DNA from 3 places in the Kurthia sp. ISK08 genome. Region 1 is predicted to be linked to each of the others. Evidence: riboswitches for the same ligand, from Rfam matches in the RefSeq annotation. Region 1 holds a riboswitch; each other region holds the start of a gene.

Region 1 (6,331 bases):
GAAGCTGTTATGAAAGCTGGCGCAACGATGATTAATGTACCAGATACTGTTGGTTATGCAGTACCAGAAGAATTCGGTGAAATGATTGGTAAATTAAATGATCGTATGAAAAACTTAGATGATTCTGTATTACTAAGTGTTCACTGTCATAACGACTTAGGTATGGCGACAGCGAATACACTTGCGGCAATTAAAAATGGTGCGGATAAAGTAGAGTGTACAATTAATGGAATCGGTGAGCGTGCGGGTAACGCAGCACTTGAAGAAGTCGTGATGGCACTATCAACACGTTCAAATTATTTCAATGCACATACCCGAGTCAACAAGAAAGAGATTATGAACACATCGCGCATCGTTTCGAGCTTAATGGGACTTGATGTACAAGTAAATAAAGCAATCACAGGCGACAATGCCTTTGCGCATTCATCTGGTATTCACCAAGATGGTCTATTAAAATCACGTGATGCTTATGAAATCGTGAGCCCAACAGAGGTTGGTTTAGACGATATGGAATTAGTATTAACAGCTCGTTCTGGTCGTCATGCGGTGAAAAATGCACTTGAAAACTTAGCGTTAGGCAACTTAACACCAGATCAATTTGAAGAGGTTTTTGCGGATTTCTTAAAGTTGGCTGATACGAAAAAAGAAGTGTATAACCATGACCTATTCATTTTAGTAGAAAATTATTTCAAACGTACAAATGAAGATGCAAAAGTTGCGCTTCATAGTGATGCTTTCTACCACTTAGAAGACATTCAAGTGATTTCGAATCAAATCTTCCCGTCTGCAAGTGTGAAGGTACGTCGCGGTGAGGAAGTACTGAAAGCAGCGACAGTTGGCTCAGGTTCAATTGATGCATTGTATTCAGCGCTACAAGAAGTAACAGCATTCGAAGTAAAGCTACTTGAATACAAAATTTCAAGTGTGACACGCGGTAAAGAAGCTATCGGTAAAGTGAAGTTACAAGTTGAATATGAAGGCGAAACATATATTGCAAAAGCTTCTGATACAGATGTCATTAAAGCGAGTGCACTTGCTTATATTAATGCGATTAATACGATTGTTGTCGATCAGTTCATCTCGATTCCAGAACCTGTTTAAAAAATCGCTTGACTTTCCAATTGTTGTCATAGATGATAGGTGTGTACTAACAATTAAATACACAAACAATCACTACTAGGGGTGCCATATAGAATTGGCTGAGAGAGCAGTAGCTTAACCCTCTAACTTGATACAGTTCGCACTGTCGTAAGGAAGAAGTGACATTTTTAGCATATTATTTGCAGGTCATTCTCCGTCTTTTACGATTTTCGTAATGCGGTGAGTGGCCTTTTTGTTTCCTTCGTGTTTGTGAAAAGGGAGAGAAAAAAGATGAAGTTTTCAGAGCAATTAATTGAGGAAATTCGACCGATTTGGCGTGCAAATCACGCACATCCATTCGTACAAGGAATTGGTCACGGAACATTAGAACCAGAGAAATTTCGTCACTACATGATTCAAGATTATTTATATTTAATTCAATATGCAAAAGTGTTTGCGATTGGGATTCAAAAAGCACGCGATTTAGATGTTATGACACGCTTGTCAGCTTCAGTCCATCATACGCTATCAATTGAGATGGCACTGCATCGTAAATATGCAGAGCGTTTTGGGATTTCAGAGCAAGAGATGCGTGAAGCAAAAGAAGCGCCGACAACGATAGCTTATACTCGTTATATGTTATCAGAAGCGCAGAATGGCTCACTTGCGCATGTGATCGCAGCTATCTTACCATGTGCTTGGAGCTATTTAGAGATTGGACGTGAACTCGCACAAATTCCTGGAGCTGTCGATCATCCACTTTACGGTGACTGGGTGCGTATGTATAGTGAACCGGCATTTGAACATAGCGCACAAAATATGATTGATTTGATGGATGAGTTAGCAGCTGATTTAACAGGTGATGAACTGGCACATGTTAAAGAAATTTTCTTACAAACAACTCGCTTTGAATATTTGTTCTGGGAGATGGGGAACACAATTTCTCACTGGCCTCAGGAACTTCAAGCTGACAAAATCAGTTCTATATAATAGAATGAACACCCACTGAAATTTATTCGGTGGGTGTTTTTTTATGAATAAGTAGTAATTTTATAAGAAAAAGGGAATAACTAACGGATGTAAAGGAGGGGCGTAAATGAAAAAATGGTTTGTATCACTTTTATCATTCTGTATACTTTTTATGACGTACGCTCCGATGAGTTTTGCTACCACAATGACAACACATGATTTTCGTCATTCAAATTACGATACTTTTTATGAAAATTTAAATGGAAACTGGAACTTTATACGTGGTGAATTGTTTGATCCACAAGACATGAAAGAAGAAATTAAGCTTGGAAACAGCGATATTGTCAAAGTACCTTATATGCTAAATCAGCGTTTAAATATTGATTCTGATCGTGCGACTTATAGTACAACGATTAAAGTTCCTGAATCTTTTGTTGGCCGCTATTTAAAATTTTATATACCTTTTCAATATAGTAGCTATAATTTATATGTAAATAATGTACTTATCAAAGAGAATGGAAGCCTCCTAAAAAGTAATAAGACAGCTGTACAACAAATGAAACCACAAATACCTGGTTTTCTTGTAGATCAAACGACGTTGCAAATTACGTTTCAAATGATTAGTTTTGAGAATGTAAGTGGTGGTTTGAGGAAAAGTATATCTATCGGTAATGAACAAATTATCGTGAAAAAGCAACAGCAACATGAGTTTTGGCAAGTCTTTTTAATTGGCTGTATTACATTAACTGCATGTATTTCATTACTTTTTTATGCATTTAGAAGAAAACAAAAGGAATTTTTAGCTTATGGCATGTTTTGTGCAGCAACAAGTCTATGGGGTTTTTTCACGGACTATTATTTATATACAGCCTTTTTAAACCAACTAGATTGGAGCGTGGCTCTACGTCTAACATTTATTATGCCTCAAATTGTTATGTTGTTCTATGTAGGCTATGTATATAAAATGTTTAGCGAAGCGGTCCCGAAAAAATTCATTACTTTTTATAACTATATAATGATTGTAATTATTTTCTTTACGGCATTTTCTTCTACGGTCATGTATCAAAAATTATTTAATATTATTTTGATTTTTATGTATGTTTTTTATATCTTTTTACTTGTAAGTGTTATTAGAAAAATAAATTGGCATGATTTGACACAAGTGATTACACTTGGGGGGATACTATTAGTATTTGTAGGGGCCATACATGACATGATTCGCGTTTCGGCAGCTGGAAATTCAATTCATCTTACTTTTATCATGCTAGGCATTTTTATTAGTATCCAGTGTATACTATTTTGTCGGAAATTTGCTCTACAATGGTTACAAGTTGAACAACTGAATAAAGAATTGATTTCCCTCAATGAATCTTTGGATGAAAAAATTCGCATCCGAACGAAACAATTGGAAGAAAGTAATGAAAAATTACGTGAACTAGCTTTATTAGATAGTCTTACAGGAGTTTTTAATCGTCATTATTTAAGTAGTAGTTTAGAAAAGTTATATAAACACTATAAAGACACGAAAGTACCTTTTGCTATTTTAATTTTAGATGTCGATGAGTTTAAAAAATATAATGACTATTATGGTCATATTTTAGGTGACCAACTATTAAAAAACCTTGTAAAAATTTTAACAGATGCGTTACCTGCTCGTGCGGAATTAATGCGTTATGGTGGAGAAGAGTTTGTTGTTTTGTTAGATGCTACGACTTATAGCGAAGCTTTCGATATTGCAGAGTATATGAGGAATGCAGTTGAAAAAGCAGAGCTAGAACATTTAGGGCGTGAATGTAAAGTTGTAACAATTAGTGTAGGAGGAGTTGCGTTGACAGAAGCGCAATTTACTAATACAACTGAATTTGTAAAAATAGCAGACCAACAATTATATGAAGCAAAAAATGCAGGGCGCAACTGTGTTCGAGTAAAAAATTTACATTAGCAAACACAACTTATAGTGTGAGAATTCATGCTGTAAGTTGTGTCTTTTTTAATTGACAGTATTTTTAATCCATGTTATCTTTAATTCAAGATATTTTAATTCGAGATAAAAGGAGTGGATAAAATGTCAAAAGAATTATCGCTAAAAGCATTGACGGTTCTACTTCGAGCGTCTCAGACAGTTGAAGAAGTATTGCGAAAGGACATGCAACGCTATCAGCTGAATTTAACAGAATTTGCGGTATTAGAATTGCTTTATCATAAAGGAGATCAACCGATTCAACGCATTGGTGAGAAGATTTTAATTACGAGTGGCAGTATCACATATGTTGTTGATAAATTACAACAAAAAGGCTATGTCGAGCGCGTAGCCTGTCCAACCGATCGACGCGTCACGTTTGCAGCACTTACAGAAGAAGGATGCTCATTTATTGAACGTATTTTTCCACAACATGAAGCATTAGTTGAAAAGCTATTTAATGTTGTAGATGAACATGAAAAACAGCAACTCATTACAGCTTTAAAAACAGTAGGATTACACGCCAAAAATATGTAATTAACGGAGGAAATAATCATGAATCAACAATTAAAAGGTATCCATCACGTCACAGCTATTACAAGTAGCGCAGAAAAAAACTATGAATTTTTTACGAATGTATTAGGTATGCGTTTAGTGAAAAAAACAGTCAATCAAGATGATATTCAAACATACCATACATTCTTTGCGGATGATCGAGGTTCAGCTGGAACAGATATGACATTCTTTGACTTCCCAGGAATTCCAAAAGGAACACATGGTACAAACGAGATTTCACGTACAGGTTTCCGTGTACCAGATGATGCAGCACTTGAATATTGGGCAAAACGCTTTACACGTTTAGGTGTAAAACACGACGGTATTCAAACACAATTTGGTGTAAAAGTATTACCATTTACTGATTTTGATGATCAACGATACCAACTTGTATCAGATGAACATAATGAAGGGATTAAAAGTGGTACACCATGGCAAAACGGTCCAATCCCACTTGAATATGCGATTACTGGTTTAGGACCAATCGAAATTACCATTGCTGATTTTAAATATTTTAAAATGATGCTAGAACAAGCACTATTATTTAAAGAAGTCGCACAAGAAGGAGACTTTCATCTATTTGAAGTAGGAACAGGCGGAAATGGTGCGCGTGTTATTGTGAAACACGATGAAACATCACCAAATGGTCGACAAGGTTTTGGAACTGTTCACCATGCGGCGTTCCGAGTAGAGGACCGTGAAGTGTTAGACTACTGGACAAAACGAATGGAAGAAATCGGATTTAATACATCGGGTTATGTGAATCGTCACTTCTTTGAATCACTTTATGCACGTGTAGCACAAGGCATTCTATTTGAGTTCGCAACGGACGGTCCAGGATTTATGGGAGATGAACCTTATGAAACATTGGGTGAAAAATTATCACTTCCACCATTCTTAGAACCAAAACGTGATTATATCGAAAGTGTTGTTCGTCATTTTGATACAGTGCGCTCAACAAAAACATTTGAAAAAGAATACGAATAATGAACAAGCGAGAATCATCTTTATAGGTGATTCTCTTTTTTTATATTAAATTTCTTCTGAAAGGGTAAAGGTATAGCAGTTATAACCAAATAGCGTTTTAATCCCGAATCCAATCGGGTAAAAGGTTATAGATTAGAGTATTAAAAAAGAGATGGAGGGGGGATTCGATGATTTATACTGTTACATTTGCACCGTCAATTGACTACATTCCATATGTAGATGATTTTCAAGCGAATACGTTAAACCGTGCAAAAGAAGTAAGTTATTACCCTGGTGGTAAAGGCATTAATATTTCACGTGTACTCAAACGAATGGAAGTAGACGCTACAGCACTCGGTTTTGTCGGAGGCTTTACAGGTGATTATATTCAACAGTTTTTACAAAGAGAACAAGTACCTTCTGCATTCATTCAAGTAGATAGTGTAACGCGGATTAATGTCAAAATTAAATCACAGCAAGAGACGGAACTGAATGGCCCAGCACCCACACTGCAAAGTCAAGAAATAGAGCAACTACTACATTTTCTACAATTACACGCAAAAGAAGATGATTGGGTTGTAGTATCAGGAAGTATTCCAGAAACAGTGACAAATGGCTTCTTTGAACAACTTCAAAAAAGTTGTGCATTAACCGGTGCAAAGTGGGTACTCGATACGTCAGGACCACGCTTAAAACAACTTTTACAATATCAACCGTACTTTATTAAACCGAATCAGCACGAGTTAGGTGAATTAGTAGGAGATACAATCGACACATTGGAACAAGCTGTAGCACATGCAA
Region 2 (6,331 bases), 160 kb from region 1:
CTTATCTGTTACAATCTTCAAGCTTTTTTCCTCGATACTTTTCGTCAGTGGGAATTGGTCTTTCTCTTGATGATCTAATAGAATAGCAAGCGATTCATCTGGATTCTTCTTCGTATAATCAAACCCTTGTTTCGCTGCTTCTAAAAATGCTTTTAATGTTGCTTCGTCTTTCGCAATCGTACGGTCACTTGCTACGAAGACAATTTCATGACTCTTTGGTACACCGAATTCCGATGGGTCCATTGTTGAAATCGGATAGCCCTTTTCCTCCATGACAGGTAGCTCATGGTTAATTAGACCACCTGCTAAAACATCCACTTTTTTCGTAATGAGTGCGGATACTAATTCAAAGCCTACGTCGACTAACTTCACTTGATTCGGGTCGCCCCCATCTTCTTTTACCATCGCTTTAATTGTCGCTTCACTTAATGGTGTACCGCCATAACCAACTGTTTTTCCTTCTAAATCGCGTGGTCGTTGAATATTCGATTCTTTTAGTGACATCAATTGACTAAGTGGTGATTGGACAATCGTACCAATCGACTGAATTGGAACTCCTTCATTCGCACGTGCCATAATGACATCTTGCTGATAGTAAATACCAATGGTTGATTTTCCAGCAGCTGTTAAAGTCAGTGGGTCTGTTGGATTCGATGGATATTGTAGTTTGACATCAAGTCCTTTTTCTTTAAAATAACCTTTTTCCATCGCTACATAGAGAAAGCTATGAATCGCATTCGGATACCAATCGAGCATAACTGTCACTTCTTTTAATTCTTTACCATCTTTTGCTTTACTTGAACAACCTGCTAATACGACAACTAACAAACTACATAGTACAAAAAATTTCATCAAACGCATTAATCTTTCCTCCAAACGATATATTTTTTTTCAATGATTCGAATGATGAAGACAGCAATGATCGCCATCGTAGATAATAGAACGATAGGCGCAAATACACCTGCTCCGTCTAACTGTGTCATCATTCGTTTACTGAAGTAACCGAGACCTGCCTGTGCTCCGAGCCACTCCCCAACAGCTGCGCCGATAATACTGAGCGGTACAGCGATTTTAAAAGCAGAGAATAGCTGTGGTAGCGCTGACGGAAGTTGTAGCTTCCAAAAAATTTGCCATTTTGTCGCCCCGTACGTTCGCATGAGTTCTTCTAGTTCACGCTTTGTACTACGCAGTCCATCAAACATACTCATCGCAATCGGGAAAAACGCAATGAGGACAGTCACAAGCACTTTACTCCAAATCGTGTAACCGAACCATAAAACAAAAATGGGCGCGAGTGCTGTAATGGGAATCGTCTGTGACGCGACGAGTAGCGGATAGAATGCGCGCTCCGACCAATGACTGAGGTGCATCATAATCGCGAGGCCAATGCCTAAAATAATTGAAATTAGTAAACCAATCCAAAGTACTTGTAGTGTTGCAGGTAAATGGACGGTAAATAGAGCTTCTCTAAAATCCCACATCTTTTGTAAGATGGCTGTTGGAGACGGTAAGATGTACATCTCATTTAGCCAGCGCGCAAATACTTCCCAAATGAGTAGCAGTCCCACACTCACGTAAATCGCAGGTGCATTTTTTCTCATAATTGCTGACGTCCTTGTTGCAACATGTAAATCAGTTGTTGCTTCACGTCTTGCACCTCCTTACTTGCTAAATCTGAACGCTGTCTTTTATGTTCCATTGGGACAATCGTTTCGTGTAGCGTATGAATTGGTGTCTGCTGTACAGTTAGAATACGATCTGATAAATAGAGCGCTTCATCCACATCATGCGTAATAAATAAAATGGTTTTACGCCATTTCTTCGCTTGTATGTATAACCAATCTTGTAACTCCATCTTCGTCAGTGCATCAAGTGCACTAAATGGTTCATCGAGTAACAGTACATCTTGTGAAGCATTCAATGCACGAATGAAGGCAACACGTTGGCGCATGCCACCCGATAAGTCTTTTGGTTTTTTATGCATGTAAGCTCCTAGACCAAATTCCTCGAGTAACGCCTTACTCTGTTCTTCTGCTCTCTTTTTCGGTATTCGCTGACATTCTAATGGCAATAATGTATTTTGTAATACAGTTCGCCAAGGGAGCAGTAAATCTTGCTGTGGCATATAGCCTACAGGTTGTTTCGCTACGGTCACTTGTCCCGACTGTGCCTGAGATAGACCTGTAATGAGACGGAAAATCGTACTTTTTCCGCAACCACTCGGACCAATTAACGAAACGAATTCACCTTCTTGAATGGAAAAATGAACATGGTCTAAAATGGGTTGTTCTTCGTAACGAAAACAGACATCTTGTAAAGCTAAACTCTCCAATGATCTTCCTCCTCTATAAAAAAAGCCATCTCGACAAAGAATCGAAATGGCTGCAAATGACAGAATCATCGCATGCCACTTCCCTACGCTAGTCCGAACTAGATCAGGTAATAAGGGTTAAGGTGTCGAAACCTCTCTCAGCACGTAAAAACGGCACCCCTAGTGGTGAAGCATTATGAAATTAGAAAAAGCCCCTGTCTCCATACACGTATCGAAACAGGGACCTGAAATTGTTTTTTCGGTCGAAACGGCTTCCCTACGCTAGTATGAACTAGATCAGGTTGAAAGAATCCAGAGCTTACGGCTCCATCTCAGCTGGCAACACCAGCACTCCTAGCACACTATGATTTTGTTAAGGTGAGTATAGCACTCCCTAGTAATTTATGCAATAGTTGGTTTTATTTTCATCACCAAAGTGGTTTGTCCTCTTTGTCGACACGAATAAAGAGCGGTGAAAATAACATAAAGTAAATCATATAAACGATGATAACACCGATAATATACGCTGTATGAATTCCGTACAGATGCGCTCCGATTGATAATGCGCCTAACACAAGACTTAGCAGGAAGCTTTGTAGATCAATACGTCTTTTGTTTAAATAAATCGGTTGTGCACAATGTCCACATGCTTGATATTTCTTCATACCCCACTGAAGTTTCCACGTCGTCCGATAGTCGAGCACTTCGTCGCAATGTGGACACGTTACTTCTTCACGATTTTTCATGACAAACCATAAAATAAAGCTTAAAACAATAAAGGCAATTCCTACGTATAGAGCGTTTTGATTACGGTACAGTATAAAAATAAATATTGTAAAGGCATATGTGTAACTCAGTATATCCTTCGTTCCTTCTAATAACTTCATCGCATTTGGACGGCTCATTCGAATATGGTTTTTATTGAATGAACCGATAATTGATGCAAATGTAAAGATTAATAAACCATAAAAAATATTTCTGGTTTTCCAAATGACGTACCATGCAAAAAGCATAGTCGTAACGAATGCTATTTTCCCGAAAATATTTTTCACTTTATTTTGATATTCATAGGGTTCTTTCTTCTCTTTTTCAATGAATAATGTTGAAAATAAAGTGGGTATACATAAAATAAATGCGATGAGTGCTATCTCCATAACACTTGGTTTTAATTTGAAAAAGAGTTCCGTTTCCTCTACACTGTCAACCCATTTATAAATCTTATCTGTATCAAGTTCTTTTACATAATACTGTGTATCTTCGTCATTCGAAAATAGTAAAAAGGTTTCGACTTCGTTGTTCTCTTTCGTTACTTCGACAACATAGTATAAAGAAGGTGGTTCTATTTCTTTTTTTATAACAGGACTCGCATTTAATTTTTTTTGAAATGCTTCAAATTTAGAAGAAGATAGTTCTCGCTCGCTTGAAAACCATTGATTCGTTAATGTTGTTCCGTCTTCTTCATAACGCGCTTCTGTATCAATTCGAATCGACTGAATCCCATCTTCTGCTTGTCCAACGCGTGTCGTTTGTTGTTGGAAAATCATAAGAAGAATGCCAGCGAATACGACCATCATACAAGCAGTTAATAGGAGGGGTTTATAGATGACTTTTCTTCTCTCTTTTTTTCCTTTTTGAATCATTCGCTCTTTTGCCTGTTCTGACATTTTATATTGATTCATCTCTCGTTGAAATGATTGTTTAAAATTCTTCATCAAAATAAACCTCCTTTAACGATTGTTTGAGTTGTTGTTTCGCACGCTGGTGACGCGTTTTTACAGTGTTCAGTGGAATCGATAAAATCTCACTAATTTCTGCAAGCGTATATTCCTCAAAATAATGAAATAAAATAATGGCACGATACTTTTCATCCAGTTGTAAAACAGCATCTACTACTTCTCCATTTCTTTCTTTTCTTCCATAAAGATTCGCTGGGTTAATCGTCGAATCGCCTATGTCGACTTCCTTCTCTTTTGTAAAAAAGAAGCGCCACTTCCCTTTCTTCTTTCGTAAATAATCTTGACTTTTATGTACGGTTATTTTGGCTAAATACGTTCTTAAAGAGGCACGTTGTTCAAAAGCATGTTCATTTCGATAATGTGCGAGTAGAACATCTTGTACAATTTCTTCTGCTGCCCCGTGGTCTTTTACATAAATAAAAGCGACACGATAACAATAATCTGCATATGCCTCAATCAGTTCTTCCATCGTCATATTTTCACCCCTTCACCTCTATCGTCGCATACTTTTTATAAAAGGTTTCATTTTTTTGAAAATATTAAAAAAAAATAAAAAAGCTATCTATTGAATGATTGGGAATCCCCAACATCCATAGATAGCTTATCTTAATTTATACAGTTTGTGCTTTACGTTGTTCGAATTTTGAAATGTACTCTTCGTATTGGAACGTCAACGAAATTTCATCCCAACCGTTGATTAACATTTTTTTATAGTAAGGATCGATGTCAAAACGATAAACATCTTCGCCAGCTGTTACGGTTTGCTCCTCTAAATTTACAACGGCTTGTAAATCTTCTGCCTCTGCTTTTGCTAAAATCGCCTCTACTTGTTCAACAGGTAACTCAATCGGCAAAATTCCATTTTTGAAGCAGTTATTATGGAAAATATCTGCAAAACTTGGTGCGATAACAACGCGGAAACCGTAGTCTAAAATCGCCCATGGTGCGTGTTCACGCGATGAACCACACCCGAAGTTATCATGTGCTACTAAAATAGATGAACCATCATATTTTGGCTGATTTAATACGAAGTCTTGGATTGGCTGATCATTTGCATCAAAACGCCAATGATAGAATACATATTGACCAAAACCTGTACGTTCAATACGTTTTAAAAACTCTTTTGAAATAATCTGGTCTGTATCGACATTTTTACGATTTAATGGTGTCACAATACTTTTTACGATATTAATTGGTTCCATACAATTCCCCTCCTATACAGGTACGTTCATTACTTTTCGTACATCAACAAAATGGCCTGCGATTGCGGCTGCGGCTGCCATTGGCGGACTTACAAGGTGTGTACGTGATCCTGCACCTTGACGACCTTCAAAGTTACGATTCGATGTAGAAGCACAACGCTCACCTGCAGGTACAACATCTTCATTCATTGCTAAACACATCGAACAACCTGATTCACGCCATTCAAATCCTGCATCTAAGAAGATTTTGTCTAAACCTTCTGCTTCTGCTAATTGCTTCACAGAATAAGAACCTGGTACGACAATAGCACGTACACCGTCTGCTACTTTTTTACCTTGAATGACTTCTGCAGCGGCACGTAAATCATGTAGACGAGAGTTTGTACAAGAACCGATGAATACATGTTGAATTGCGATGTCTTCGATTGGTGTTCCTTGCTCTAAATCCATATATGTTAGTGCTTTTTCAAGCGCTTGACGGTCTGATTCATCTGCTAAATCTTTTGCAAATGGAACTGTTTTTGAAATCCCGGTACCCATTGAAGGATTTGTTCCCCATGTAACGAATGGTTCAATTTCAGAACCATCAATAACGACTGTACGATCATACGTTGCATCTGCGTCTGTTGCAAGTGCTAACCATTCTTTCGCAGCTTGTTCAAATGCTTCGCCTTGTGGTGCATATTTACGTCCGCGTAAATATTCAACCGTTGTTTCGTCTGGACTAATTAAACCTGCTTTTGCACCTGCTTCAATCGACATATTACAAATCGTCATACGTTCTTCCATTGATAATTGATGAATCGCATCACCTGTGAATTCTGCAATGTACCCTGTACCAACATCAATGCCGAATTTTGCAATAATCGCTAAAATGACGTCTTTTGCTGTTACGCCAAAACCAAGCTCGCCTGTTACACGAATTTCTAATGTTTTTGGCTTTGCTTGCCAAAGTGTTTGTGTGGACATGACGTGTTCTACTTCTGATGTACCAATTCCGAATGCAATCGCACCGAATGCACCATGTGTTGATGTATGTGAATCACCACAAACGATTGTTTTACCTGGTTGTGTTAAACCAA
Region 3 (6,331 bases), on a different contig from region 1:
GTACCATTTCGTGGTAATTCTTCGACGAAATGAATTTGTTTGGGTAGTTTATATTTTGCTAATTTATCTTCGCAAAAGGCTAAAATCGTTTCTGCATTCAATGTTGTCTCTTTTGACATAATAAAGGCAGCCGGAACTTGTCCCCATATCTCATCTTGGACACCACATACACCAACTGCGGCAATATGAGGATGCCCTGCTAATACATTTTCAATTTCAGCTGGATAAATATTTTCTCCACCTGAGATAATTAAATCTGAACGACGATCGGCTACATAAAGATAACCTTCATCATCAAAATAGCCAATATCTCCTGTGTGTAAAAAACCATCTACCTGTGTTTTAATATGGGCATGTTGTCCAACATAACCTGGTGTAACACTATCCCCTCTTACACAAATCTCACCATGGTCAAATGGTCTTTCTGCTCCTGCAATACAAATCTCATTAAACATCAGTGGTTTTCCAACAGAACCCACTTTACGAAGCGCGTCTTTACTGGATAGTGTCGCTACTTGGCTTGCTGTTTCCGTCATTCCGTATGTTTGTGCTACACGTAGATCAATGGCTTCTGCACGTGTTAAATAGCTTTTGGGAACAGGACCACCGCCTACTAATAGTAATTGGAACTTTGGCGATACACGCTGTCCTTGCTCTTCAATATAAGACACTAACTTCTCTAACATAACTGCGACAGCTGACATACGAGTCGCAGTACCTTCAATTAATTGTAATGCCACTTCTTCAACTGTATATTTCTCATACAAATCTAGTCGAACACCATGTAAAATACATTTGCACAGCATAGAGAACCCGCTAATATGAAAAATAGGGACTGTACAAATCCATCCTTCATCTTCTACTAAACCTGTATTATAAAGTGCTGAGGTCGCACTCGCCATATGATTACCAATCGTTTGACGAACACCTTTTGGCTGACTAGTTGTACCTGATGTGTACATGATAGTCATTGTTTCATCTCGTGACCAATGTTTAATTACCTCTGCCTTTTCTTGTGAGGTCATTAAATCAGAAAATAGAATTTGCAATTTATGCGTAGAAGGTAATTGTTCTACTAAATCGTCATCCACAAGTAATGCATCTACTTGTGCATCTTGAATTTGATAAGCAAGTTCTGCTTCTGTTAATCGTAAGTTTAATAACACCATCTCGATACGCAATTGCATACATGCAAAAATCGTACGAATAAGATGCGGTGTTGACCGCCCAAAAATGGCAACGCGTTGTCCTTCATGTAAACCGGCAGCTTTTATAGCACCAGCATAATATTTCGATTGTTCGGATAGCTGTTCATACGTCCATTTCTCATCTTGAAAAGTTAATGCTACACGATGAGGTGTTAATGACGTGCGTTGCTCAATCCAGTTTGGTATCATTTTTTTCATCCCTAACTCTATTGTTTTCATCCTTTCTTATTCTAATACGAAACATGTGAAATACAAAACGGAAACCCCTCAAATCGAAAGGTTTCCGTTCGTATATTATTTTGTTTTATTTAATTCAACTGCGATTTGAGCACCGATATGCGCATTGTGTTTTACTAATGCAATGTTAGCTACTAGGCTCTTACCTTCTGTTAACTCTTTTACTTTACCTAATAAGAATGGCGTAACTGATTTACCTTGAATATTATTTTCTTCTGCTTCTTTTAATGCTTCATGAATAATATTTGTAATGAAGTCATGGTCTAATGCATCTGCTTCTGGGATTGGGTTAGCGATTACTGCGCCACCAGCCATATTTAAATTCCATTTTGTACGTAAAGTTGCTGCAACTTCTGCAGGTGTATCTTGACGGAAGTTTACATCAAATCCTGATTTACGTGTGAAGAATGCTGGTAATTCGTCTGTACCATATCCAATAACAGGCACACCTTTTGTTTCTAAGAATTCAAGTGTTAAACCAATATCTAAAATTGATTTTGCACCTGCACATACAACACCTACTTTAGAAGTTGCTAATTCTTCTAAGTCAGCTGAAATATCCATTGTTGTTTCTGCGCCGCGGTGAACGCCACCAATACCACCTGTTACGAATAACTCGATTCCTGCTAATTCAGCTGCAATCATTGTCGCTGCTACTGTTGTCGCACCGATTTTTTTCGTTGCGATTAAGTATGGAATATCACGACGAGAAGCTTTTGCTACATTATCCGCATTACCGAACATTTCTAATTCTTCATCTGATAAACCAATTTTGATTTTGCCATCGATGATTGCGATTGTTGCTGGAACTGCGCCATGTTCACGAATGATTTGTTCTACTTCACGTGCTGTTTGTACATTTTGTGGGTATGGCATACCGTGTGAGATAATTGTTGATTCTAATGCAACGATAGCTTTACCAGCGTCCATTCCTTCTTGTACTTCTTTTGATAATTCGATGTATTGTTTCATAATTAATCCTCCAGTTCTTGTTCTAACGATTGTTTTGTTAATTCAGGACGTACAGTAAACTTAGATTCAAGCGTATTTTTCGCATTGATTAATCCTGCTTGAATCGTCTGTTCAAATGTGTACTTCTCTAACCAAGCATGTACAACTGCTGAGACGAATGCATCTCCTGCGCCTGTAACATCCTCAATTTGATTTGCTGCTCGTGCTTCAAAATGTGTTGGCATCAAGTTCTTGTTTGCAGCATAAACTCCCTTTGCGCCAGCTGTAATTACGACATTTTCTACGCCCATCTGAGCGATCTCTTGAATTGCTTGTAAATAATCTGCTTCTGATGTAATCGTACGATTTGTTAATGTTTCGGCTTCATCTGTATTACAGATGAACCATGTAACGCCTTCTAATGTTGTTGGCATACGGTTCATCTTTGGAGAAGATACCGGCACAATAATAAGAGGTACTTCTCTCGTTACTGCAAATTGTTGAATATAATCAACTGTTTCTTTCGGACAATTCAAATCAACTATAATTGCCGGAGCAGTCGATAAAACATGTTCATGCTTCATTAGAATTTGTGGTGTTAATGCATCATAGACGTCCATATTCGCTGTTGCCATAACCAATTCGCCTTGTTCATCCATAATGGCTGTGTAAGAACCTGTTGAACATTGTTCCAACTGCTCGACTTCTTCTAAATGAATGAAAGCATTCGAAGCTGCAACAATTGCTTGCCAATCAGAATCTTTTCCAGCAGTCGTCAGTAAACTCACTTGATGTCCAAGTCTTCCCAAGTTTTCAGCAATATTTCGCGCTACGCCACCTACACTTTCTGTAGATGTTACAGGATTTGATGTCCCCATCTGAACCTGTCCCTTCAAATGAAGTTTTCGGTCCATATTGGCTCCACCAATACATATAATTTTATTTTCTTTTGGCAATACGTACGCTCTCCCTATAATCTTACCCTTTTTCACTAACCCCGATATTAAGTTAGCTAGAGCCGGTCTCGACATTTCTAATTTTTCAGCCATCTCTTGTTGCTGCATAAACGGGTTTTCCTTAATGAGTTGAATCAGTGCTTGTTCTCTCTCCGTCAATGTCATCACCCTAAGTTTTATTTGTTTACATCATAAACAAAATTAAGTCTAGTGTCAAATGTTTATAAAAACAAACTTTTGTTTAATATCAATATAAATAATAAACAAATTTGACAATATAAACCTTATAAGTTAGTATTCAATGTAACTTAATAGGTCTACACTAGGGGTGTTATTTAACTGAGATGAGTCCTACTCAAACCCTTTGAACCTGAACTAGTTAATACTAGCGTAGGAAAGTGTCAATTCTATACATACTGAAAAAAGTCTGTACTTTTTTGTTATGCAATGATTTGTTATACACAACTTTCCTACGAAGGTTGTGTATTTTTTATTTAAGTTGAAATAAATAAGAGGAGTTGTTTTGAATGAAAAAAACAGTAGTAGTTACAGGTGGGAGTAGAGGGTTAGGTGCAGTTATTGTCAAAACACTTGCACAACAAGATTTTCAAGTTGTCATTAATTATTATCAAAGTAAAGAAGCTGCTGAAAAATTAGTAGCTGAAATTGGTGAAGACAAAGCCATTGCTATTCAAGCTGATGTAACGAATCGAAAAGAAGTCGATCAATTAATGAACATGGCAACAGAACACTTTGGTCAAATAGACGCTGTTGTAAATAATGCATTAATCGACTTTAAATTCGATCCGATTAAACAAAAATCTTTCAAAGACCTTTCTTGGGATGATTATCAAAAACAGCTGGATGGTACGTTAAAAGCGGCATTCAATACAAGCCAGAGTGTGATTCCACAGTTTATTGAAAGAAAAAACGGTAGCATTATTAGCATTGGTACTAATTTATTTCAAAATCCTGTCGTACCCTACCATGAATACACAACTGCTAAAGCAGCTTTGATTGGTTTCACACGTAATCTCGCTTCAGAATTAGGCGTCTATGGCATCCGAGCAAATGTTGTTTCAGGAGGTCTTTTAAAAACAACAGATGCCAGTGCTGTTACAACACCTGAAGTATTCGATTTAATCTCTCAATCTACACCTTTAAGAAAAGTAACCACGCCACAAGATGTTGCCAATATGGTAGCTTATCTATGTTCCGAAAAAGCACATGGAATTACAGGACAAAACTTTACAGTAGATGGTGGTTTAACAATGAACTAATCCCTATCCAAATAAATCGAGGTGTAAATCATGTTAAAAACTACAGAAAAACAGTTACATATAGGTGTTTTACTATATGGTTGTGGTCATCATCAAGCAGCTTGGCTAATGGACAATTCACGCATTGAGGATATTGGAAGTATCTCTTATTATCAAGAATTAGCTCAACTAGCGGAAAAAGGATTGTTAGACGCTGTATTTTTTGCAGATCATCATGCTTTTCCAGCAAATGATGCACAAGTCATGCCTGCATTTTGGTTTGATCCGCTAATTAATTTAACAGCTATTTCTCAAGTAACGCATCATATTGGTTTAGTTGCCACTATTTCAAGTACGTTCTCTAATCCCTATACAGTTTCTAGACAACTATTAAGTTTGGACCATCTCACCGAGGGGCGCGTAGGTTGGAATCTCGTTACATCAATGAGTGATAATGAAGCTCGTAATCACAGTATGGAAGCATTACCTCCCCATAATCAACGCTATGAAAAAGCTGAAGAATTTTCGATACTTATGGATCAACTATTTTTATCTTGGGATGCTTGTGATTTTGTCTATAATCGTGAAGAAAATAAAATTATCAATGCTTCAAATATTCACTCTTTTAATCACAGTGGTCATTATTTTCAAGTTGCAGGTCCTTCTACTGTACCAAAAAGTCCACAAGGTGCACCGGTCAAAATGCAAGCAGGTGCTTCAAAACAGGGCGTTGCTTTAGCTGCTAATCATGCTGAAGTAGTCTATTCAGTCTCTTGGAACCTCAAGCAAGCTAAAAATTTTCGACATAAATTAAATGACGCAATTGAAAAATCATCTAAACCTAAGAAACATATTAAAATTTTACCTGGATTAGTAACATATGTAGGTCATACACATGAAGAAGCTTTAGCTAAAAAGGAAGCATTGGACCAAGCTCTCCCAATTGAAGTTGCTTTAAAACAATTAAGCTCATTTATTCAGCAAGACTGCTTAAATTGGAATATTGATGAAAAGATCCCTCCATTACCTTCTGTAGAAGCATTCAATGGACCTGTGGGACGCTATGAAACGATTCTAGAAATCATTCGTGATACCGATCCAACAGTGAAAGAATTACTCGGTTACTTAAATGCTGGCGGTGGACATTGTACATTGATTGGTACACCAAAGGAAATTGTAGACCAAATGGAGATCTGGTTTAAGGAAGGCGTAGCTGATGGATTTAACCTCATGCCTCCAACATTACCTGATAGTTTAGAAGATTTTGTTGAAATGATTGTTCCTGAAATGCAAAAAAGAGGACTTTTTAGAGAGGCTTACATGGAGCATACATTCCGTGAACGCATGGGATTATGATAATAAAAAAGTAGCGTAAACCATCCAAAGGTCTACGCTACTTTTTATAATCATTTAAGTTCTATGGGAAACGTGGGAACTGACCGAAGTCTGGTTGACGTTTTTCTTTGAATGCATCGCGACCTTCTTTTGCTTCATCTGATGTGTAGTAAAGAAGTGTTGCGTCACCTGCAAGTTGTTGAATACCTGCAAGACCGTCTGAATCTGCATTGAATGCACCTTTTAACATACGAAGAGCCATTGGTGACAGTGCAAGCATTTCTTCACACCATTTCACTGTTTCGTCTTCTAACTGCTCGTAAGGTACTACTGTATTAACTAAGCCCATATCAAGTGCTTCTTGTGCATCATATTGACGGCATAA

Evidence for each region. A riboswitch is a leader RNA that binds a small molecule or an ion and turns the genes downstream of it on or off. The one in region 1 is predicted to bind thiamine pyrophosphate.
Region 2: it holds a riboswitch for thiamine pyrophosphate, as region 1 does, so the genes downstream of both, ACKVQX_RS07930 (ABC transporter ATP-binding protein) here and tenA (thiaminase II) in region 1, are expected to answer to the same signal.
Region 3: it holds a riboswitch for thiamine pyrophosphate, as region 1 does, so the genes downstream of both, ACKVQX_RS03685 (3-oxoacyl-ACP reductase) here and tenA (thiaminase II) in region 1, are expected to answer to the same signal.

What each region holds. Positions count from the first base shown of each region.
Region 1 covers NZ_JBJXHL010000003.1:96,807-103,137, forward strand. The annotation lists gene ACKVQX_RS07045 (2-isopropylmalate synthase) at 1-1,101, shown strand, start outside; TPP riboswitch at 1,169-1,272, shown strand; gene tenA (thiaminase II) at 1,372-2,070, shown strand; gene ACKVQX_RS07055 (diguanylate cyclase) at 2,177-3,991, shown strand; gene ACKVQX_RS07060 (MarR family winged helix-turn-helix transcriptional regulator) at 4,115-4,546, shown strand; gene ACKVQX_RS07065 (ring-cleaving dioxygenase) at 4,565-5,551, shown strand; gene pfkB (1-phosphofructokinase) at 5,719-6,331, shown strand, end outside.
Region 2 covers NZ_JBJXHL010000003.1:261,554-267,884, reverse strand. The annotation lists gene ACKVQX_RS07940 (ABC transporter substrate-binding protein) at 1-861, opposite strand, end outside; gene ACKVQX_RS07935 (ABC transporter permease) at 861-1,601, opposite strand; gene ACKVQX_RS07930 (ABC transporter ATP-binding protein) at 1,598-2,374, opposite strand; TPP riboswitch at 2,396-2,503, opposite strand; TPP riboswitch at 2,569-2,677, opposite strand; gene ACKVQX_RS07925 (TIGR04104 family putative zinc finger protein) at 2,740-4,023, opposite strand; gene ACKVQX_RS07920 (RNA polymerase sigma factor) at 4,010-4,522, opposite strand; gene leuD (3-isopropylmalate dehydratase small subunit) at 4,659-5,249, opposite strand; gene leuC (3-isopropylmalate dehydratase large subunit) at 5,262-6,331, opposite strand, start outside.
Region 3 covers NZ_JBJXHL010000002.1:7,694-14,024, reverse strand. The annotation lists gene ACKVQX_RS03700 (o-succinylbenzoate--CoA ligase) at 1-1,406, opposite strand, end outside; gene ACKVQX_RS03695 (pseudouridine-5'-phosphate glycosidase) at 1,503-2,417, opposite strand; gene ACKVQX_RS03690 (PfkB family carbohydrate kinase) at 2,420-3,517, opposite strand; TPP riboswitch at 3,667-3,766, shown strand; gene ACKVQX_RS03685 (3-oxoacyl-ACP reductase) at 3,880-4,632, shown strand; gene ACKVQX_RS03680 (NtaA/DmoA family FMN-dependent monooxygenase) at 4,663-5,967, shown strand; gene menB (1,4-dihydroxy-2-naphthoyl-CoA synthase) at 6,029-6,331, opposite strand, start outside.